DNA from 2 places in the Paenibacillus thiaminolyticus genome. Region 1 is predicted to be linked to the other one. Evidence: predicted binding sites of a transcription regulator. Region 1 holds the regulator's gene; the other holds the start of a gene.

Region 1 (12,056 bases):
CGGGAGTGGCCTTATAGATCTCCAACAAGATGAGACAGATCGGCACCATGAGTGTTGCCCGCGCTGTCGTCGATGGCACGAAGAACGCGAGGGCGAAGTTGATGAAAATTAAGACAAGCAATGTCTTCTTTGGCGTTTGTCCGAACCTGGTCACCATCCAGAGCGCAAACCTTCGCGCCAGATTGGACTTAATCATCGCGGAGGTAAGAATAAACGCGGACACCATGAGCCAAATGACATCAAATCCAAGCGTGCCGAAGGCCGTTTTCTCTTCAGCGGTACCGGATAAGCTCAGCACAATAATGGCGATCATGGAGGTTAAGTAAATCGGCAAGGCGCCGCTGACCCATAGTATAAGCGCACTGGCGAAGATTGCAATCGCTTTTTGCGCTTGCGGCTCCAAGCCTGCGGGCGTGGGCATGAGCATCAGAATGAGGAACACCAGGACGGCTAGCGGAATCCCTGCTTTTTTAAATATCGATTCAAAGCGACCTTTCTTCGCCACTGGTTTGTTCGGTTCTGTGGAATTGCCGTCTGACTTGAATGGCTTCATCGTCATGAAAACATCCTCCCAAAGTGATAAAAAATGATTGCGTTTTCATTATAACGGCGCCTATAATTATAAGACAATTTGATTGCATAATCGTATTCATAACATTTCGTTATAGTTATATCGGAGGAGGATGAGTCATGCGATGAATATCAACAAGCTCGAAACCTTCATTACGCTCTCTCATTGTTTAAATTTCACGGAGGCGGCGGAACGGCTCTACTGTTCTCAACCGGCGGTCAGCATGCAAATTCAAAGCTTGGAAGAGGACTTGGAGACGCGCCTGTTCGATCGAATCGGCAAAAAGCTGTACTTAACCAAACAAGGCGAGCTGTTCAAGCCCTACGCGGAACAGATCGTGAACTTGCTGCAAGCGGCCAAGGAGCATCTTCATCAAATGGAGGATATGTCAGCAGGGACCCTCTCCTTTGGCGCAAGCAACTTCGTTGGCGTCTATTTGCTTCCTTCCATGCTTGCTCAATATAAAGCGCAGTTCCCCAATATTAATATCAGCATGAAAATAACGTCGTCCCAACAGCTCACGCAGCTGCTGGAGTCCAACGGCGTGGAATTTCTCGTCTTATCGGATCATATTCCCATCGACGAGACCCGTTTTTATGCGAGCACGTTTCATCAAGATCATCTTGTATTTATTGCGCCGCCGCACCATCCATTGGCGCAGCAAGACATGTGCACCCTGCATGATCTCCAGCATGAGACCTTTCTGATGAAGCCGGATCATTCAGCGACAAGGCATTTTCTTGATCAAAAACTTGGGCAAGCGGGGATTGCCATCTCCAATACAATCGAAATCAGCAGCCTCGAGGGGATCAAGCAAGGTGTCATACACGGACTAGGCATTGCGGCGGTGTCCGGGCTTGCGGTGAAGCAGGAAATCGACAGCCGGTTGCTTGTCAAGATTCCGATGGAGGATGTAACCTTTGAACGGGGCATTCGTTATATTTTTCATAAAAACAAGCATCTATCCCCGGCGGCAAGACAGTTCATCGCCTTGCTGGATAGGGCCGCGCATCGATCCTAGGGCTTCGGATTTCCTTAATTCTTTGGTATGCAAGTTTAATATTGGTTCATTTTTGTTACACTAAATAAGGATGGGCGTATGAAGAATCCGCTTGAAAACACAAGAAAAAAGTGCTATCATAAAGTCAAGGTCAAAGAAAGTCAAAGTCAGACTTAATTTGACAAAAACCCATTGTTTTTGTCATCTCCGAATAAGTAACAGTCAATAATGGTTAAAGCTAATATAGAGAGATATGGACGCAAAGGAGGGCAGAAGATGCGCAATATTTCCGATTTGATTGAGCAGCATTTGAAAATTATGCTGATCGATAGTCCGGAAGGCGCCGTGGAGATTCAGCGGAATGATCTCGCAGAGCAGTTCTCCTGTGTTCCTTCCCAGATTAACTATGTGATCAGCACTCGCTTCACCTTGGAGAAGGGATATGTTGTGGAGAGCAAGCGAGGCGGCGGCGGTTATATCCGCATTCAGCGGATTGAGCTTCCGGCTCAGCGGGCGATTCATGCCCATCTATGCGAATCGATTGGCAATCGGATCGGGCAAGAGGCAGCGGAAGGGCTCATCTATCAACTGGAAGAAGCGAGCGTCATTTCCCGGCGGGAAGCGATTCTGCTGCGGGCGGCCGTATCACGCGACAATCTGGCGGTGAAGCTGCCCTATCGGGACGAGATCCGCGCCCGTCTCCTGCGTGCGATGCTGCTCGGGCTGCTAAGCAAGCACTAGCGCATGCCGCCATTATTTTAACCCGGGAAGCAGGCGCCAGTCGGACTGCCGATCCCTTTACTATAATTTGAACCCACGAGGATAAGGAGGAGAATGGCCATGATGTGTCAACAATGCGGTCAGAAGCCGGCTACACTGCACTTTACGAAAATCATAAACGGGCAGAAGACGGAATTTCACATCTGTGAATCATGTGCTCGTGAGAAAGGCGAATGGATACCGGGCACGGCTAACGGCTTCTCCATCCATAATTTGCTGTCAGGATTGTTGGACTTCGATCTGTCCGGCGGAGCCGCCCAGGGAAGCGGCGACTACGGTGGGCAGAAGCCCCAAGCGATGCGCTGCGAGAAATGCGGGCTGACCTACTCTCAGTTCGGCAAGCTGGGCCGGTTCGGGTGTGACGAATGCTACTCCTTCTTCGGCAACCGTCTTGATCCGCTGTTGAAGCGGGTTCATGGCAATACGGTCCATACCGGCAAAATTCCGAAGCGCGGCGGCGGGCGCATCCAACGCAAGCGTGAGCTGGATGAATTGAAGTTCGAGCTTCAGAAGAGCATTGCGCAGGAAGAATTCGAACGGGCGGCGCAGCTGCGCGACCGTATTCGGCAGCTGGAGAAGGAAGGGAGCGAAGGGGGCCCTGACTCGCCTGTTCAGCATGGCTAACCCCCTGAACGATATCATGATAACGACGAATGATCGGCAAGGTGAAAGGAGATGACGAAATGGCCCAACGCCAATTCATGGAGCATGCGATAAGTGACTGGATGCGCGGAACGGGACCGGACTCCGAGATCGTCATCAGCAGCCGCATCCGCGTAGCGCGCAACCTATGCGGCGTGCCGTTCCCGCTGCTTGCGACGAATCAGCAATCGGCCGAAGTGCTGAACCAGCTGACCGCGGTCATCGAGCAGCCGGAGATGTCGGGCTTCCATACGTCTTTCCATCGATGGAACCTGGCGGAACTAAGCGATCTGGAGAAGCAGGTGCTGATTGAGAAGCATTTGATCTCGCCGACCCTCGTGAATGAATCGCGGAACGGGGCGGTCATTCTGAGCGAGGATGAGTCTATCAGCATTATGCTGAACGAGGAAGACCATCTTCGCATTCAATGCTTGTACCCAGGGCTGCAGATTCGGGAAGCGTGGGAGCAGGCCAGCCGTATCGACGATGTGTTCGAGGCGCATGTCGATTATGCATTCGATGAGAAGCGGGGGTACTTGACCAGCTGCCCGACCAATGTGGGCACGGGGATCCGGGCCTCCGTCATGATGCATTTGCCGGCCCTCGTCATGACCCAGCAGATTAACCGCATTTTGCAGGCGGTCAACCAGGTGGGGCTGGCGGTGCGCGGCATCTACGGCGAAGGCAGCGAGGCGATAGGCAATCTGTTCCAGGTGTCGAATCAGATTACGCTTGGCCAATCGGAAGCCGAGATTATCGACAGCTTGTACAGCGTCGTAAAGCAAATCATCGGGCATGAGAAGGCGGCGCGCGAACAGCTGCTGGAGAACAACCGCATGCGCCTGACGGATCGCATCTGCCGATCCTACGGGATATTGAAGCACGCGGCGATAATGGATTCCAAGGAAGCGGCCCAACGGCTGTCGGATATCCGGCTCGGTTCGGATCTGATTATTTTGAACCATCTTGATCCTTCCGATTTCAATGAACTGCTTGTGATGACACAGCCAGGCTTCCTTCAGCATATATACAAGAAATCATTGTCTACGGAAGAACGCGACATGTATCGGGCAAGACTGATACGCGACAAATTAAGCAAATCAAAGACGACCAATGGAGGTGCTTGAATATGATGTTCGGAAGATTTACGGAACGTGCCCAGAAAGTATTGGCATTGGCTCAGGAAGAAGCCGTGCGTCTCGGACATAACAATATCGGAACCGAGCATATTTTGCTTGGCCTGATCCGGGAAGGCGAAGGCATTGCCGCCAAGGCGCTCGTCGCGCTCGGCCTCGGTCTGGAGAAGATTCAGGACGAAGTGGAATCCCTCATTGGCCGCGGGCAGGAGCAGCCGACCAACATCGCCTACACCCCACGCGCCAAAAAAGTCATTGAGCTGTCCATGGATGAAGCCCGCAAGCTGGGCCATACGTATGTGGGTACGGAACATATTTTGCTTGGCCTCATTCGTGAAGGCGAAGGCGTAGCGGCCCGTGTGTTGAACAACCTCGGCATCAGCCTGAACAAGGCGCGCCAGCAGGTGCTGCAGCTGCTGGGCAGCAGTGAAGCGGTATCCAGCCATCATGGCCAATCACAAAATGTGAGCACGCCGACGCTGGACGGTCTGGCACGCGACCTGACGGCTGCCGCCAAGGAAGGCAATCTCGACCCGGTCATCGGCCGCAGCAAAGAGATTGAGCGCGTCATCCAGGTGCTGAGCCGCCGGACGAAGAACAATCCGGTCCTCATCGGGGAGCCGGGCGTCGGGAAGACCGCGGTAGCGGAAGGGCTCGCTCAGAAGATTATCAACAATGAGATTCCGGAGACGCTGCGCGACAAGCGCGTCATGACGCTCGATATGGGATCTGTCGTGGCCGGCACGAAGTACCGGGGTGAATTCGAGGATCGGTTGAAAAAAATTATGGATGAGATCCGCCAGGCGGGCAATATCATCCTGTTCATCGACGAGCTGCACACGCTCATCGGCGCGGGCGGAGCGGAAGGCGCCATCGATGCGTCCAACATTTTGAAGCCGGCGCTGGCCCGGGGCGAGCTGCAATGCATCGGGGCGACGACCTTGGATGAGTACCGCAAATATATCGAGAAGGATGCCGCGCTGGAGCGCCGCTTCCAACCGATTACCGTCGATCAGCCGACGCTTGAAGAGACGATTCAGATTTTGAAAGGGCTGCGGGATCGCTATGAAGCGCATCACCGCGTCAAAATTAGCGATGAAGCGATTGAGCAGGCCGTGAAGCTGTCCGACCGCTATATTACGGATCGCTTCCTGCCGGACAAAGCAATCGACCTGATTGACGAGGCAGGGTCCAAAGTACGCTTGAATTCCTACACGGTACCGCCAAATCTGAAGGAACTGGAAGCTCGTCTGGACGACATCCGCAAGGAGAAGGACGCTTCCGTGCAGAGCCAGGAATTCGAGAAAGCGGCAGCGCTTCGCGATACGGAGCAGAAGATGCGCGAGGAGCTGGATTCGGTGCGGAACCAGTGGAAGGAAAAGCAGGGCCGCATGGATTCCGAGGTAACGCCGGAAGATATCGCCCAGATCGTCTCCAGTTGGACCGGCGTGCCGGTCGTGAAGCTGAAGGAAGAAGAGACGCAGCGTCTTCTCAATATGGAAGAGGTCCTGCATGAGCGCGTCATTGGCCAGGACGAAGCGGTCAAGGCGGTCAGCCGGGCGATTCGCCGGGCACGGGCAGGCTTGAAGGATCCGAAGCGCCCGATGGGCTCGTTCATCTTCCTCGGCCCGACCGGGGTCGGGAAGACGGAATTGGCCCGCGCGCTGGCGGAGTCGCTCTTCGGCGACGAGAATGCGGTCATCCGCATCGATATGTCCGAGTATATGGAGAAGCATTCGACCGCCCGCTTGGTCGGAGCGCCTCCGGGATATGTCGGTTATGAAGAAGGCGGCCAGCTGACCGAGAAGGTGCGCCGCAAGCCATACTCCGTCGTGCTGCTCGATGAGATCGAGAAGGCGCACCCGGAAGTATTCAATATCTTGCTGCAGGTGCTGGAGGACGGACGCCTGACCGATTCCAAGGGACGGGTCGTCGACTTCCGCAACACGCTCATCATTCTCACTTCGAATGTCGGCGCAGAGGCGATCAAGCGCAATACGACGCTGGGCTTCACCTCCTCCGACAACAATGAGCGCGACTACAACAATATGAAAGACAAAGTGATGGCGGAATTGAAGAAGAGCTTCCGTCCGGAGTTCCTGAACCGGATCGACGAGATTATCGTCTTCCACTCGCTGGAAGAGAAGCATATTGCCGAGATCGTAACGCTGATGGCCGAGGAACTGCGCAAGCGGCTTAAGGAGCAGGAGGTCGATTTCCAATTGACCGATGCGGCCAAGGCGTTCCTGGCCAAGGAAGGCTACGATCCGGCCTACGGAGCGCGTCCGCTCCGCCGGGCGATTCAGAAGCATATCGAAGATCGCCTGTCCGAGGAATTGCTGAAGGGCGACATTGAGAAAGGTGATTCCGTCACGATCGACGAACAGGACGGCAACCTGGTCGTGCTGCGCACTACGCCGACCAAGGCCTGACATTTTCATAGAATGGATCCATCCAAGCGCATCTCTTCCTCCGGGAGGAGATGCGTTTTTTTCATGAAATGCGAAAGTCCTTTCGCCCCCTACTTAAAAATGGTAAACTTAAAGGTAATGTACAATCTTCGGCAATAGCCAGTAAAAATTTGTCACGCTTTATCTTTGTATCGCGTTATGCCGATAAACCTAATATAGATGTGGCAACCTATACAATGATGCGTCAGTAGGAGTGTCGGCTGATATGGCCAAAGTAAAAACCAAGTTTTTCTGTACGGATTGCGGATATGAATCGCCGAAATGGATGGGCAAATGCCCGGGCTGCGGCGAGTGGAACACGATGGTGGAGGAGCGGGAGACGGTCGTTAAGACGGCGGGCGTCCACACATCCTTCATTGGGACGAAAGAAAAACCGCAATCGATCATACAAATAGAAAGTAAACAGGAAGCGCGCCTGTCCACGACGATTGACGAATTGAACCGTGTGCTCGGCGGCGGCCTGGTGCCGGGCTCGCTCATCCTCGTGGGCGGTGACCCGGGCATCGGCAAATCGACGCTGCTGCTCCAGGCGTCCAATGCGCTGGCAGTCAGCGGCTTGAAGGTGCTGTATGTGTCTGGCGAGGAATCGACGCGCCAGACGAAGCTGCGCGCCGACCGGCTCGGGGTGCTGTCCGAGCGTCTGTTCGTCCTGAGCGAGACGAATTTGCAGTATATCGAAGAGGCGATCGAGGCCATGAGCCCCGATTTTCTCGTCATCGACTCGATCCAGACGGTATATCAGCCGTCGGTCGAATCGGCTCCCGGTAGCGTGGCTCAAGTTCGCGAATGCACAAGCGTGTGCATGCGCATTGCGAAGGGAAGAGGCATCGCGACCGTTCTCGTCGGCCATGTGACGAAGGAAGGAGCCATTGCCGGCCCCCGCATGCTGGAGCATATGGTGGACTGCGTGCTTTATTTCGAAGGCGAGCGCCATCATTCGTACCGCATCCTGCGGGCCGTGAAGAACCGCTTCGGTTCCACGAACGAGATCGGCATCTTCGAGATGACGGAAGGCGGCTTGACGGAAGTGAAGAATCCGTCAGAGATGTTCCTTCAGGAACGCCCGCTTGGCGTCTCCGGTTCGACGGTCGTCGCCAGCTTGGAAGGGACGCGCCCGGTTCTTGTCGAGATGCAGGCGCTCGTGTCGGCGACGAACTTCCCTTCGCCGCGGAGAATGTCGACGGGAATCGATCATCAGCGGTTGTCGCTCATCATTGCCGTGCTGGAGAAGCGCATGGGCATGTTCCTTCAGAACCAGGACGCCTATGTGAATGTGGCCGGCGGGCTGAAGCTCGATGAGCCAGCGGTCGATCTCGCCATTGCAGTCGCCTTGGCGTCGAGCTTCCGCGATATGCCGACCCAGGCGTATGACGTCGTCTTCGGCGAAGTGGGACTGACAGGAGAAGTGCGCGCGGTGTCCCGTGCGGAGCAGCGCGTGAAGGAAGCCGAGAAGCTGGGCTTCAAGCGGATTATTTTGCCAGAGAAAAGCCTGCGGGGATGGACCCCTTCTGGACATATTGAGATAGTGGGCGTAAATACGGTAGCGGAAGCATTGACCGCAGCGTTAGGTTAGGGGGCTTAGATATAGAATGAAGGACAGTCAGCAGGATATTATGAACGATCTGTTGCGCATGGTGGCGCCGGGCACTCCGTTCCGCGACGGACTGGAGAACGTGCTCCGGGCGAAGACAGGCGCGCTTATCGTCGTCGGCTACAGCCCGGAAGTGATGGAGGTCGTCGATGGCGGCTTTTCCATCAACAGCGATTTCTCGCCGAGCTACTTGTATGAGTTGGCCAAGATGGACGGCGCGATCATTTTGAGCGAAGACGTGAAGCGGATCCTGTATGCGAACACGCAGCTGATCCCGGATTCCTCCATCCCGTCGATTGAGACGGGGATTCGCCACCGCACGGCGGAGCGGGTCGCGAAGCAGACGGGCAAGCTGGTCGTCTCGATCTCCCAGCGCCGCAATATTATTACCCTGTATCAAGGCAGCCTCCGCTATGCGCTGAAGGAGATCGGCGTTATCCTGACGAAGGCGAATCAGGCGATACAGACCTTGGAGAAATATCGAGCCGTGCTCGTTCAGGGAATGACGAACTTGACCGCTTCCGAGTTCGAGGAGCAAGTGACGTTGTACGATGTCGTCAATGTTTTGCAACGGATCGAGATGGTATTACGTATTAAAATGGAGATAAAGCGTTACATCAACGAGCTGGGAACGGAAGGCCGTCTCATCAGCATGCAGTTGGAAGAGCTCGTCAGCAATACGGAGGAGGATGCGTGGCTGCTGCTCAAGGACTATGCCCGCGACAACGGGGATGACAAAGTCCGCGATATCCTCGTTCAGCTGAAGAAGAGCACGGCCGACGAACTGCTGGACGCGCATCATCTGATTCGGCTGCTCGGTTACCCGACGACAAGCGCAATTCAGGATGAATCCGTGTCGCCACGCGGTTACCGCGTGTTGAGCAAGATTCCTCGCTTGCCGAACGTCATCATACAGAACCTGGTGGACACGTTCCAATACTTGCCTCACGTCATGATGGCTACGATTGAAGAACTGGACGACGTGGACGGAATTGGCGAAGTGCGTGCACGCGCTATCAAGGAAGGGCTCAAGCGCATTCAGGAGCAGGTATTCATTGACAGGCAAATTTGATTTTCCTACAATGAAAAGATGAACGTTGGGCATAGTAAAATTAGAGGTGAACCTATGATTACAAAGTCCATTCCGAGCTTGTTTACCGTTGGTAACCTGTTCCTCGGAATCATTTCCATCATGCTTGCGTTTCATAATAATTATGATTTGGCTGCTCTCATGATTATCATCGCAATGCTGCTGGATGGTCTCGACGGCCGCGTGGCCCGGGCCTTGAACGCGCAGAGCGAATTCGGCAAAGAGCTTGATTCCTTGTCCGATGTCATTTCCTTCGGTGTGGCGCCGGCATTTATTATGTACGTTGTAGCTTTTAGCGATATGACTCCAGCATTGGGATGGGTAGTGACCGCCATCTTCCCGATCTGCGGGGCGCTCCGGCTGGCCCGCTTCAATGTGAAGGCAGGCATTCCGGGTTACTTCATCGGCTTGCCGATTCCGGCTGCAGGCGGTGTGGCCTGCACCTTGGCGCTGTTCCATGAAAGTATTCCGGCACCGTATCTCATCATCGCCATGCTTTTGTTATCGTACTTAATGGTTAGCACCGTGAAATACCCGAATTTCAAAAAGGTCGGCATTTCCAAAAAAGCGCTCTGGCTGACGCCTTTCGTCATCGCGGCAGCTGTCGGCATCGCGCTCTGGAAGCCGGAGCAGACGCCGAAGCTTATTTTCGTGCCGCTGGTCCTGTACGCTCTGCTCGGCTTAAAAAAAAACGTTAGGATGCTGAACCGGCGTCGAGGCAAGCAGCGTGATTCGGAAGAATGGGTCCGCTCGAAGCATTCGTAACGGCATCCTGCACTTGCTATCGTTCATGATATTATACGGAAGAAGCCCTCTCCATTGGCGGAGAGGGCTTTTTCGCGTGCCTGAACACAAAAACAGCCGCGGCTGCGGCTGCTTCTTCAAGACAAGTTAAAGATACCGAGCGTATCGCACCGGCTGGATTCCTGCTTCACCACATCGTCAAGGCTGATGTCGAGGAGGTTGCACAGAGCCGACATATAGAACAGATGCTTGCCCAGTTCGTGCTTCACGATATCTTTGCAATTTTCGCATAAATGGCCGTGTACATGGCTTTCGAGGGACTGGCGAGCTTCCTCCACGTCCATCTCTGCCTTATAAGGCTGACGCTTGGCATGAAGCTCCAGGCATCCGCATTCAGTGATTGCTTTCGTAACGGCACGGTTAACCGAGGCGTCGGACTGGCCGTACTTGGACAGAATGTCCAACAGGCTCCGGTGTCGCAGTACAAGATCGGCTACTTGCTCTTGGAGCGCTTGCAAATTGGGAGTACTCATTTCCATCCACCTCTATTCTTGATATGATGCGGCACACAGGCCGCATGAATCGCTCACAACACGGTTTCATGTCCATTATACGTCTCTGAATTACCATATTTCAACTTGGACAGGCAGGAAAATATGGAAATCAACGATTAGGAGCCGGGAGCTTGGGCCATAATTGTAAGGAAATCGATTGAAAGTGAGGAGGTGGACGCACATGTTCAAACGTTGGTTTACCGGAATAGCGGGCCTTATCGGCGCCTGGGCCGGTTGGGAGCTCCATGGCTATTGGTATGCCCAGACCATGGGCTTCACGGGATTGGTGAATCCGGGACTATCTGCCGGCCGGCTCACATGGGCGTTAGGCGGGGCATTTTGCTTATTCGTAATCAGTCGTGTACTTTATATGCCGTTGGCAAAAAGCTGGAATGGATGGCGGGAGCGCATCGCGCTCGTGTCCACAGGAACCTTGGTTACGGGCACGGCCGGCGCCTTCGCCGGAATCTGCTTCGGCGCGCTGCTGACGCCGCTGCTGCGTGAATTCGGAAGCGGCGGGCTGATGCTGTCGGCCGTACTATTGGTGCTGTTCGCCAGCGCGGGCGTGCAGATCGCGCTGATGAAGCAGCAGGATATGGCGGAATGGATCGCCGCCCTGCCATGGCTGAGCGAGCCGGTGCCGGAGGAAGAAGAGGTTCGTTTCGAAGAGCATAAAATATTGGACACGAGTGTCATCATCGACGGCCGCATCGCCGATATCTGCAAGACAGGATTTATTGAAGGGACGATCGTGATCCCGGAATTCGTGCTGGAAGAGCTGCAGCATATCGCTGATTCGTCGGACCTGCTGAAGCGGAACCGCGGCCGGAGAGGCTTGGATATTTTGAATAAGATCCAGAAAGAACTGGAAGTGAAGGTGCTGATCTACGAAGGAGACTTCGAGGAAATCTCCGAGGTGGACAGCAAGCTGGTGAAGCTGGCCAAAGTGTTGAAAGGCAAAGTGGTCACGAACGACTTCAACTTGAATAAAGTATGCGAGCTGCAGGGCGTGTCGGTTCTGAACATCAACGACCTGGCCAATGCGGTCAAGCCGGTCGTCTTGCCTGGCGAGGAGATCGTCGTCCAGGTCATCAAGGACGGCAAGGAGCATGGCCAAGGCGTCGCTTATCTGGATGACGGCACGATGATCGTCGTCGAAGGCGGACGCGAGTATATCGGCATGACGATGGAGGTGCTCGTGACGAGCGTACTGCAGACGTCGGCCGGACGCATGATTTTTGCCAAGCCGAAACTGTTGGAAAAAGCCCAATAAACAGGTATGATGGGAAGAGCACCATCATGGAGGTTGACAGGGATGGAACAGGGCTTTGGAGTGGTTATCGTGGCGGCCGGCAGAGGATCGCGCATGGGCGCCGCCGAGAGCAAGCAATATTTACCGCTGCTGGACAAGCCGGTCATTATACATACGCTGGAGCGGTTCCAGACGATGCCGGCATGCGAAGCCATCGTCTGGGTC
Region 2 (12,056 bases), 930 kb from region 1:
AGGATTTTCAACGGAGCCTCTTTTCGCCAAAGTGAGTCCTGCAAAACTACATTAATTTTAGCCCTAGACGGGCCAAAGTCGGAATAAGCGAGCAAAATCCTGTATATTTGCAGGAATATTGGCGAAATTTCCCTAAAATGATAATAAATGCTGCATATATGCAGGATTGGTGCGTCAGGCGGCAGAAAGGTGGTATGAGAAGCAACCACGCAATGACCGCCCTAATGCGAGCCCGATCATCATCGGGGTGAAGCGAGCATCTGGCGGGGGATGCAAGTTATCTCGCGTACCATGCTCTTGCCCCGCCATGTGCAGCACACACCTGCACACCCACGCCAAAAAGCAGCAGGCCTGGAATGCCTGCTGCAATGGCGCTAGCCCTTCACCGCGCCGAGCGTCAGTCCCTGCACGAAATAGCGCTGCAGGAACGGATAGAGCACGACAATCGGGAACGATGCGAGCACGACCGTGGCCATCTGTATCGAGACCGATGGCGGAAGGGGCACGTTCGGATCGAGGTTGGAGAAAATATCCGCCTGTCCGATCAGCACGACTTGCCTCAGCAAGATTTGAAGCGGCCATTTATCCGGATCGTTCAAGTACAGAATCGCCGAGAAGTATTGGTTCCAGTTGCCCACTGCATAGAACAAGGTGAATGTCGCCAGGATGGGCAGAGACAGCGGGAACACGATACGTCCCAATATCCGCAAATCCCCGCATCCGTCGATGCGTGCCGATTCAATAACGCTCTCCGGCAGCGATTCGAAGAAATCGCGCATCACGAGCATATTGAAGGCGGAAATGGCTCCGGGGAGGATAAGCGCCCACAGCGAGTTGATGAGCCCGGTCCCCTTCACAATCAGATAGGTCGGGATCATGCCGCCCCCGAACAGCATCGTGAACAGCACCAGGAACATGATGACCCGCCGGGCGCTGAATTGCGGCCGGGAGCATACATAAGCCAGCAGCGCCGTCAGAATCACATTGATGAACGTGCCGACGACCGTCAGCCACACCGTATTTTTCAACGACAGGAAGAAGACGCCCGTATCGAAAATGTAGCGGTAAGCCTCCGTCGTCCAGGTCGACGGCCAGAGGATGAACCGGCCGGACAGGGACTCCTCTGTCGTCGCGAACGACATCGCGAAGACGTGAATGATAGGCAGGATCGTAATGACCGCCAAAACGATGAGCAGTGTTATATTAATGAAGTTGAACCACCGATCCCCGCTTCTTGCGCGCATTAACACAGATATTCACTCCTTTCATGCCGCCGTACGCTTGATAGCCGCGCAACTGCGGTCATGCACTTGTGGCGACGCGCCTGTGGTTGTGGACGTTCGCCTGCGGACACGTGCCTCAGGGCATACGGCTCAGGCTGCGCGCCTGCGGCCTTCGCGCCGCGAACCGCGGCAGCGCGCCGGCCAACGAACGCCAGAGGCGATCCGCGACAGCTCACGCCGGCCAAGAACATCAGCTGCCAAACGTGGCAGCACACGACAGTCAGCGCACGCCTGATGCCATCTGCGTCGGCACACACCTGCCAATTAACGCAGACTGCCTACACCGGCAGCACACGCCGCCCTGCTAACGCCGGCTGCCTACCGCGGCCGTGCACGACAGCCGCGGACGGCGGAAGCCCACGTCAGCTGCGCACCCCAACCGCCAACCGCGGCGGTGCACGACAGTCAGCGCATGGCGGCTTTTGCAACTACAGCAGCCCCGGCTGAACGATCAGCCGTTCTTCCGCTTCTGGTACGCCTCGTTGAATTCCTTGACGACCTGCTCGCCGCCTCTGTCCTTCCACTCTTGAATCACCTTGTCGTAATCGTCCACCGGACGCTCGCCAAGAATGATCTTATTCACTTGGTCCGTCAAGTACTGGTCAAGCTCCTTCCCTTTTTCACTGTATGTCGGCGAGAACAAGCCGACCGACTGATCGCTGTACGGCTCGCCTTCCATGGCTACCTTGAATGACTCGTCCTTCATTTTCTTCAGTTCGTCCGTATCGTCCGGGTTGTAGATCCATTCTCCTTCGGCCGCATGGTTCGTCAGCAAATATTTGCCCGTGCCTTCGGTCAAGCCTTTGTCCGTCAGCATTTTCTCGCCGTTCTCTACTTTGAAATGGTCGTTCTCCACGCCCCATTTCATGAACTCGGCGCCTTCGTCGCCGATCTGGTCGTCCAGGATAGAGAGCAGCTTCTTCACCTTCCCCTCATCCTTGCCCAGACTGGCCGGCATAACGAAGAACCCGTAGAAGCCGTGATACTTGCCGTAGCCCTTATAGCCGTCCGGGGCCGTCAGCGGTGGAATCGGGGCGACGCGGAAATCTTTGTTGATGCTGTACGCTTTGTCGAACCAGCTCTTCGTGAAGGCGGTATACGTCCAGTTGCCGATAATGCCCGCTTTGCCGGTCTGGAAGTCCTCGCTGGTCTGCGTGCCCTTCTTAATTGTATAATCGGGGCTAAAGAGCCCCTCCTTGTAGCCTCGCGCCAGGAATGCCACCGCGTCCTTCGCGTTCGGCATCAAGTATCCGTGCGTAATTCCGCCCTGACCATCCTCGAACCATCCGAACCGGAGCGACCGGTACGAACCGAATAGTCCGTTGAACCCGCTGAAGTTGCCGTCTAAGGCGAATCCGTACGTATCCTTCTTGCCGTTGCCGTCCGGATCGTTCTCCGCGAACGCCTTCATCACGGTATACAGCTCGTCGTAGGTGGCCGGCATCTTCAAGCCCAGCTTGTCGAGCCAGTCCTGGCGGATCACCATCGTTTGGAACGGAATGCCGCGCAGCCGCGGAACGCCGTAAATATGCCCTTCATACGTCAGCATGTCCCAGATTTCCTGCGGAATCTTGCTCAGGTTCGGGTAATCCTTGATGTAATCCTCGATCGGCAGGAACATGCCGTTCCCCGCCCAGCTGAAGTAATTGGCGTTCGTATCCTCCAGCAGCATCAGATCCGGCATATCCCCCGAAGCGACCGTGACGCCGATCTTGTTCGCATAATCGCCCGCAGCGACCGGAATATATTTGAATTCGATGCCGTACCGCTCCTCGATTGCCTTAATGCCCGAGCTGTTCGTCGTCGGAGGCGCCGCGCCGTACAAGATATTCATGGCCGAGACGCTGTACTTCTTGCCTTCGTCCCCCGCGCTCTGTCCTCCGTCAGCATTCGATTCCTTGGTCCCCCCTCCGCCGCCGCAAGCCGTCAGCAAGCCGACAGCCATCGAACAGGCCAGAAGGAGCGATACGATTTTTCTCCCCTTGAATTGCATGATTACATCCTCCCCCGATTTGATTGTGGAATCATGATGGGCATTCTATGATGTAAGCACTTACAACAATGGAGGCAGCCCGCGCTAGAATACGCCGCGCTCCCCCATCCGCTTCGCCAGCTTGTTGGCCCCGTAGATCAGGATAAGCCCAATCAAGCCTTTCATCAGCCCGACCGCGGTCGAGAAGCTGAAGTTGCCGTTGACGACCCCCGCTTGGTAGACATACGTCTCGATGACTTCCCCGACATCCCGGACGGAAGGGTTCAGCATGAGGAAAATCTGCTCGAAGCCGACATCCAGCACGGTGCCAAGCCGCAGGATGAAGAGGACGACAATCGTGCTGCGGATGCCGGGCAGCGTGATGTTCCAGATTTGGCGCAGCCGTCCGGCTCCGTCCATCTTCGCCGCCTCATACAGCTCAACGTCGATGCTGGACAGTGCCGCCAAATAAATGATCGTCCCCCAACCGGATTCCTTCCAGATCACCTGCATCACCAGCATGGACCGGAAATTGTCGGGATTGGACAAAATATCGATTTTGGACATTCCCATATCGGCCAGCATGTTGTTCACGGCGCCATCGCTCTGGAACATCAGATAGAAGATCCCCGCCACGACGACCCAGGACAAAAAGTGCGGCATGTAGAAGACCGTTTGCAGCATCCGCTTGAACACTCTTTGCGTTACCTCATGGATCATAATCGCCAGAAATATCGGAATCGTGAAGGCAAATACAATCTGATACAAGCTGATAATCAAGGTGTTCAGAAAAATACGCCCGATATCCGGATTCTCGAAGATGCGATAGAAATGCTTCAATCCGACCCACTTGCTGTCCCCGATGCCGAGCATCATATTGTAATCCTTGAAAGCGATTACGACTCCGAGCATCGGCAAATATTTGTAAATGACGAAGAACAGCAGGCCGGGCAGAGCCATGAGCCATAAATACTTTTCGTTCCACAGCGTTCTCCCGATGCGGCTCCATCTCCCTCTGGCGCGAGGATCGCGGATAGATGAGGGTGCTCCTGCTGACATTGGCGTCACCTCCTTTGTGCTCCTATTGTAGGTCACGCCTCAATGACACGGAAACGTTCACTTTTTGATGCTCATTTTTTGAGCCTTGCTTCCGGGGTTGCAAAAAATGATACACGCATCTATCCGAATCGTTGCTCAAAAAAAGCCGAAAAAAAACAGTTTGACCATCTTTGACTTTTGACTGACAATCCGATATGATAAAGATACGGTTCTTGACATTCGCAGCAAATGCATATCGTGTTTAAGAGGCCGTGAATTGGTTAATATTTAATGTTATTGATGCTGAGGAGGGATTATCGTGAGTTACGTTCCTATAGTTGTCGAGCAGACGAATCGAGGCGAACGGTCGTACGACATTTATTCCAGATTGCTGAAGGACCGCATTATTTTTCTCGGTTCCCAAGTGAACGATGTGGTGGCCAATTCGATCATCGCTCAAATGCTGTTCCTGCAGGCCGATGATCCGGACAAGGATATTCATCTGTATATCAACAGCCCCGGCGGATCCATTTCCGCAGGGATGGCCATTTACGATACGATGCAGCATATCAAGCCGGATGTATCGACGATCTGCGTCGGCATGGCGGCGTCGATGGGCGCCTTCCTGCTGAATGCCGGAGCGAAGGGCAAGCGGCTCGCGCTGCCGAACAGCGAGATTATGATTCACCAGCCGCTGGGCGGAGCTGAAGGGCAAGCGTCCGATATCGAGATTCGCGCCCGCCGCATTCTCAAGATGCGCGACAAGCTGAATCAAATTTTGGCGGAGCGCACGGGACAGCCGCTCGAACGGATCGAGAGAGACACTGACCGCGATTACTTCATGTCGGCCGAAGAAGCGCTCGAATACGGCCTCGTCGACAAAGTGCTTCACAAGTAATTCCGTTATCGTGCTATACATCATGAGATCAATAAGCTGCTCGTATCGCGACTGCGCATACGGCAGCTTTTTCTATGCCGCCATGTTGAATTGCCGATCGCTTTCATCGTATTATAAAATGATGAGCCAGAATAGGATTTGCAACTATGATGATTCCGTAGAAGAGGAGGCGGGGACTTGCCAACAGTAAGAGATATAGCACGTGCAGCGGGTGTATCGCCGGCGACCGTATCGCGGGTTCTTACGGGCAAAGGAAACACATCCTCCAAAGTGAATGAAAAAGTAGAGAAAGCGATCCGGGAGCTCGGGTACGTGCCCAGCCCCAAGGCGAAGCCGAACGCACCGGCTGCCGAATCCCGCACTATCTGCTATACGATCGCACGCGAACCTAGTGAAATTTTCGGGAATCCGTACTATTCCAATGTGCTTCTTGGTTTATCCAATGCAACCCAAAAATACGGGTATGACTTGCAAATATCCGCCTTTCGCTCTGTCGATCAACAAATCGAGAAATGCTTGACGCTGTACCGGAACAAAAGAGTGGACGGGTTTATTTTATCCGGCGTCATGTCGGCGGACAAAAGCTCGCTCATTCAGAGCCTGCAGCAGAATTCGATTCCGTTCGTCATGATTGGGCGCAGCCTGCAGCACAATATCTTTTGCATTCATAGCGATAATTTCCGGGACGGATATGTCACAGCCCAGCATTTGCTGGACGAGGGGTACCGGCGGATCGTGTTCCTGACCGAGAGTCTGGATGTCGATGTCGTGCGTGACCGGATTGGGGGGTACAAGCAGGCGCTTCACAGCAATGGCCTGGAGGCGGGAGACGACGGCGTCGTCTTGTGCGGCTCGGAAGAAGCGGACATGATTGCAGCTCTCGACGAATACAGCTCCGGCGGCAGATCCTTCGATGCCATTATCGCTGCGGATAGCGTATTAGCCCTCGGTGTATTGAAATATTGCCGGGATCGCGATCTGCGCGTGCCGGAGGATGTCGGCATCATCGGCTTCAACGATGCGGCCTTTCTCAGCAAGATCTCGCCGTCGATCAGCTGCACGACCATTCGCGGGGAGCATCTCGGACTGGAGGCGCTGGAGATGCTTATCGAACTGATGGACGACCCAGAGCGCATTAATAAGAACAAGACGGTCACGCTGCCTTCTGAGCTGATCGTGCGTCAATCGACCCAACGGAGAGAACATTCCACATCCCATACATGATAAAAAAAGAGGGCGGAACGATCGCCCTATTTCTCATTACCAATTCAATTCGATAGTGCGCTTGATCTTATCGTCTCGAACCGCGATGACGACGCAATGGCGCCGCTCATCCACGTACCAGCCTTCCGCATGATCCTCCGGCTTCGCCGCCAGCCGCGCAAGCCCTTCAATAGCGACCGCATCCGGATCGAGGCCATGAAGATAGAAGCATAGCTTGCGGGAAGCCGGCTCATATCCCCTGTGCTCATACTCGAAGCCAAGGCTCAAGCCGCGCCCGGTGCATTCCGCCCCCACGCGAAGCAGATTATAAGCGCCCTTCTCATAGGCATACGTCAAGCCGTCATCTTCATACAGCACATAAGAGGAGGCCGGTGCCCCGCCGTACAGGTGGAACTGTAACGAAGCCTCCGTCTCATCGGCCGCATACTGCTTCAGCGGCTCATGCGGAATGATCGCGCCGCCCCGAACGAACAGCGGCATTGTATCCAGCGGAGCATGAACCGTCAGATGCTGTCCGCCGGTATATGGCGTGCCCGTCCAGTAATCGAACCATTCGCCTTCCGGCAAATAGACCGTGCGGTGCTCCGTATCCGGCCGGTAGATCGGCGCCGCGAGCAGATCGCGGCCCAACAGGAACTGATCGCACAGATTAGACAGGTGCTCATCCTCCGGATATTCCAGCAGCAGCGGCCGCATCACCGGAATGCCCGTCTGCGCCGCCTCATGGAACAGCGTATAAAGATAAGGCATCAGCTGATACCGCAGTCCGATGAAGGTGCGGCAGATGTCTTCTGTCTCCTGATCGAACGCCCACGGCTCCTGGTCGAGGAAATCGCCGACATTATGATTGCGGCAGAATGGGAACAGCGCGCCCATCTGCGTCCATCGAATCAGCAGCTGCTTATTCGTATGGTGGGCGAAGCCGCCGATATCCGGGCCGGCGAACGGAATGCCCGACAATCCCATATTGAGCACCATCGGCATCGCCATCGCCATATGCTCCCAGAAGCTGCGGTTATCGCCTGTCCAGACCGCCGCGTAGCGCTGAATACCGCTGTAACCCGCGCGCGTCAGCACGAACGGCCGCTCGCCCTCAAGATGCCGCTGCAGCCCCTCGAAGGTCGCCTTGGACATCAGCATACCGTACAGATTATGCCATTCCTCATGCGTCTTCATCTCGCCGTTATTGTCGTGCACGACGTCGAGATCCATCGTTTTCGATTCGTTGAATACGGCCGGTTCATTCATATCGTTCCATATTCCGGCGATGCCCATATCGGTATAATACCGGTGCAGATCTCCCCACCAGGCCGCGGTCTCTTGCTTGGTGAAGTCCGGGAAGGCGCTTCGTCCCGGCCATACATCGCCGAAGTAGACATCGCCTTCGAGCTTCTTGCAGAAGCGGTCTTCGAGCACCCCTTCGCGGTAGACCGGATATTTCGGATCCTGCTTGACCCCCGGATCGACGATCGGAACGATATGGAATCCCATTTTCATCAATTCGGCAATCATGTTCTGCGGCTGCGGGAAGCGATCGCTGTCGAAGGTGAAGACGCGGTACTCGTCCATATAGTGAATATCGAGATGGATCACGTCGCATGGTATCCGCTTGTCGCGGAAGGTGCGCGCCAAGGCCATCACTTCTTCTTCGCTTTTGTAGCTGTATTTCGACTGGTGGTAACCAAGCGCCCACTTGGGCGGCATCTGCATCCGCCCGGTCAATGCCGTATAACAGGAGATGACCTGCTTCAATTCGGGACCATAGATGAAGTAGTAATCGTAATCCCCCGTCTTGCTCTCAATGGAAAAAAGATCGCTCCGGGATCGCATATCGAAGGCGGTCCGTCCCGGGTTATCGAGAAAAATGCCGCAGCTTGCCCCATCATGGACATGCAGCAGCAGCGGGATCGACTGATATAAAGCCTCGATCTCCGGCACATGCGGCGCATACACGTCGGTATTCCACATCGTATAGCTCTCTCCGCGCTTGTCGAGATAGCTTGTCTTTTCCCCCAGCCCGTAAAAATGAGAGCGCTCGTCCATCGCGAAGCAGCCCGTCACCGCGCCGCGCGCATCCCAGCTGAACGAGGTCTGCCGGCCGATCACGTTGCCTTCGGCATCGGTTACCGTGATGGAAGCATCCTCGGCATCAATCTCCACCGATAGCTTCTTCGTGGTGAAAAGAAAGCCGTGCTCCGTATCTTCCCGGCTGGCCTGTATCGTCTTCTCCCACGGCAATACGCCGGGCGTTGTCGTCCAGTCGGGACAAGCATCGAACGTCAGCTTGACGCGGAAAAGATGCTCATCGAGAAAGGTCAGTGCCAGATTCGCCCTGTCCCCTATGCAGAGATATCCTCTGTCCAATTCCTCCACGCGGCTTATCGCGCCGATCCCGCTCCGCTTCGCTGCGACTGTCCCTCCGTGCAATTTGTCCGGATGTATCGTCTCGCTTGTCTGCATAATACCCTCTCGCTTTCCGCACATCATATGGTCACTCTATTTTTACTGCTGTCACGCCCGGTATCGCCTTCAACCGCTCCGCCAGATCGCTCATCGGCTTATTTTTGGGGAGCACAACCGTTATCGTCATCTGCAGCGGGGGCGCAGCCCCCTCGATCCGGCCCGGCGTCTCCGTATCGGACACATTCATGTTCCGGATCTCCACCCGCTCCGCCATCAGCTGCTTCGATATCGTGCCGAGCGTCTCCGGACCTCCAAGAGAAGTCACTTCCACCGAAAGTGACTTATTCGCTGCCAGATAGCGAAGCTCGACTTTATTCAACACCTGCAAGGAGACAAACACGAGCCCGCATGTCAAAATCGCCGGTAAATAAAATCCTGCGCCAACCGCCAATCCAATCGCGGCCATCACCCAGAGCGTGGCGGCCGTGGTCAATCCTTTGACGGAGAGGCCGGTTCGAATTATCGTTCCCGCGCCGAGGAATCCGATCCCGCTGACGACCTGCGCCGCCAGTCGGGCCGGATCCATCCGGACATTCGGTTCATCGACGAAGGCGTTGAACCCATAGATAGACAGCAGCATAATGAGCGAAGAGCCGATGCATACCAAAATATTGGTGCGGAATCCGGCGGCGTGCTGATTCATCTCCCGCTCGAAGCCGATAATGCCCCCGAGCACAAGCGAGAGAAGCAGCCGCAGGCATATGCTTGCCGGATCCAACGTCCAAGGGCTTGTCATCGCATCTCTCCTCCCCGCCACTCCTGTTTTCTTATCTCTATCTTTTTTACGAAAAAATCTTACGCTGCTCTAAATCTGGCCTGCTTCTTTATGATTTCGTCGCCCCCGCCGTCAACCCGGAAATGAGGTACCTCTGCAGGAACAGGAACACCGCGGCAATCGGAATGGCGATAAGCATCGAGCCCGCTGCGAACCGGGTGAAGTTGTTGCTGAATTCCTGATTGACCAGGTTGAACAAGCCGACAGCGAGCGTATAGTTCTCCGAGCTGCGAATGACGATTCGCGGCAGCAGGAAGTCCATGAACGGCGTCATGAAATTGAACAGGGCGACTACGGCCAATATCGGCTTCGCCAGCGGCAAAATAATCTGGAAGAAAATCCGGAAGTGCCCTGCGCCGTCAATCTTCGCCGACTCGTCCAGATCACGCGGAATCGTGTCGAAATAGCCTTTGATCAGAAAGGCGTGCATCGGAATCGACGATCCGACATAGACCAGAATCAAGCCGGCCAGCGTGTCGAGCAGACCCAGAATGTTCAGCAAAATATAAATCGCGACCATCCCCATTAATACCGGGAACATCTTGATTAGCAGAAGCGCATACAAGCCATGCTTGCGCCCTCTGAAGTTATAGCGCGAGAACGCATACGCCAGGAACGTCGTCACAATCAGCGACAGCACCGTCTTCCAGCTGGCGACAATCAGCGTGTTTTTGTACCACAGCAAATATTCGCTGTCCGGACTGGAGAACAGCCAGGAATAGTGCTCCGCCGACCAGTTCTCGGGGATAATCTTGGCGCTGTATAAGCTGGTGCCCGGATTCAGCGAGACGCCCAAGGCCCATACGAGCGGATACACGATCACGATGAACATGAACAAAATGAATGCATAAATACCGGTAAGCTCTAATCTCGATTTCCATCTCGTACTCATCAGACGCTGCCCTCCTCCTTGAACGATCGGGTTCTCCTGAATTGGAAAAAGGCGACGGTTGCCACAATCAGGCCCAATATAATGGAGATAACGGCCGCCATATTATAGTTCAACGTTTCAAAAGTAAGCTTGTATACCCATGAAATGACGATGTCCGTCGATCCGGCCGACTGCCCTCGAACCGGCGGCCCGCCTTGGTTGAACAAGTAGATCAGGTTGAAGTTGTTGAAATTACCCGTATATTGCATAATGAGCAGCGGAGCGGTCGCGAACAGGACATGCGGGAGCGTAATGTAGCGGAATCTTTGCCACTTGCTCGCTCCGTCGACCTCCGCCGCCTCGTACCAGTCGCTTGATATGCTTTGGAGCACCCCCGTGAACAAGGCGAACACGAAGCTGAAGCCCAGCCATACTTGAATAATAATGATGGCTACCTTTGTCCAGAGCGGATCGGACATCCAAGGAATGGACAGGCCCAATGGCCCCAAAATTTGCCGGTTCACCGCACCGAATTGATCATTGAACATGGCGGCGAACACGAGAATCGAGACGAAGGAAGGAACGGCCCAAGGCAGAATGAGCATCGTTCGAATGAATTTTTTGAATTTGACGCGCTTGTCGTTCACGATTACAGCCAAGAACAAGGCCAGCGAAATTTGCAGCGTCGTCGCGACGAATGTCCATACGAGCGTCCACGACAGGACGGAGAAAAACGTGTTCCGCCAAATCGGAACGGAAAAAATATTTTTAAAGTTTTCAAACCCTACCCAATCGAGCAAAAAACGGGGCGGTGAATTGTAAATATTGTAATTCGTAAAAGCCAAGGAAACCATGAACAACAGCGGCAATATCAGTACAAACGTAATCATGAAAATGCCGGGACCGACGAATAGATAAGGAACCCCTTTATCCCACGCCTGCTTGAAGCCTTCGCGAATCGTCGTGATCTTCCAGCCTTCGCGGATTTTCTGGGCGTCATTGCGCGCATCGGTCAAGTTGATCCAATAGAAGATGAGAAGAAAGACGGTCAAGATGACCGCAATAATGCCTTGAATGAGCAAAGAGCGGGAATCGTCAACCCCTTCCAACGTCCCCAGCGTCATGAGCCCCCAATACCCGATATTCAAAAAATCAGCAAACACAATAAAAAATGAGAGAAATAAAATCAAAAATATTGAACCCTTGATATATCTCCGGTTATACAGTTGTCCTAACCCCGGGATAATGGAGAGCAGCATCGCCAACTTCGGGTTATGCGCACTGATTTGCGGCTTGTCGGTTCGTGTCTGTTGTTCTCCCAATCTAATCAAGCCTCCTCGTTGACATCCGCAATGCGAATTCAAGCGGATGGGGATGCGGACCCGCACCCCGATCCGATAATCATTCCTTACTTATTGGCGTTGTTGATCGCGATTTGTTCTTTAATTTGATTGACCGCTTCATCCAGCACCTCTTTGGCGTCCTGCCCTTGGGCCAGGAACACGAGCGCATTTTTCATCGGCTCCCACGTC

Evidence for each region. Region 1 encodes CtsR, which represses protease genes until heat stress. Its sites were predicted from a motif close to ATGGTCAATAAAGGTCAAACA; they were not measured.
Region 2: a site for CtsR is predicted at 4,472-4,492, ahead of clpP (ATP-dependent Clp endopeptidase proteolytic subunit ClpP). Genes of this name have one in related genera too.

The regions. Positions count from the first base shown of each region.
Region 1 covers NZ_CP041405.1:3,113,852-3,125,907, reverse strand. Annotated here, with positions in the region: gene FLT43_RS14110 (SLC13 family permease) at 1-559, opposite strand, end outside; gene FLT43_RS14105 (LysR family transcriptional regulator) at 696-1,592, shown strand; gene FLT43_RS14100 (CtsR family transcriptional regulator) at 1,848-2,312, shown strand; gene FLT43_RS14095 (protein-arginine kinase activator protein McsA) at 2,412-2,975, shown strand; gene FLT43_RS14090 (protein-arginine kinase McsB) at 3,035-4,120, shown strand; gene clpC (ATP-dependent protease ATP-binding subunit ClpC) at 4,123-6,561, shown strand; gene radA (DNA repair protein RadA) at 6,806-8,173, shown strand; gene disA (DNA integrity scanning diadenylate cyclase DisA) at 8,190-9,263, shown strand; gene pssA (CDP-diacylglycerol--serine O-phosphatidyltransferase) at 9,318-10,046, shown strand; gene FLT43_RS14065 (nucleoside triphosphate pyrophosphohydrolase family protein) at 10,163-10,558, opposite strand; gene FLT43_RS14060 (PIN/TRAM domain-containing protein) at 10,761-11,852, shown strand; gene ispD (2-C-methyl-D-erythritol 4-phosphate cytidylyltransferase) at 11,895-12,056, shown strand, end outside.
Region 2 covers NZ_CP041405.1:4,039,892-4,051,947, reverse strand. Annotated here, with positions in the region: gene FLT43_RS18070 (carbohydrate ABC transporter permease) at 375-1,244, opposite strand; gene FLT43_RS18065 (extracellular solute-binding protein) at 1,735-3,276, opposite strand; gene FLT43_RS18060 (ABC transporter permease) at 3,361-4,314, opposite strand; gene clpP (ATP-dependent Clp endopeptidase proteolytic subunit ClpP) at 4,613-5,191, shown strand; gene FLT43_RS18050 (LacI family DNA-binding transcriptional regulator) at 5,369-6,415, shown strand; gene FLT43_RS18045 (glycoside hydrolase family 31 protein) at 6,452-8,875, opposite strand; gene FLT43_RS18040 (MgtC/SapB family protein) at 8,907-9,614, opposite strand; gene FLT43_RS18035 (sugar ABC transporter permease) at 9,703-10,545, opposite strand; gene FLT43_RS18030 (carbohydrate ABC transporter permease) at 10,545-11,846, opposite strand; gene FLT43_RS18025 (extracellular solute-binding protein) at 11,933-12,056, opposite strand, start outside.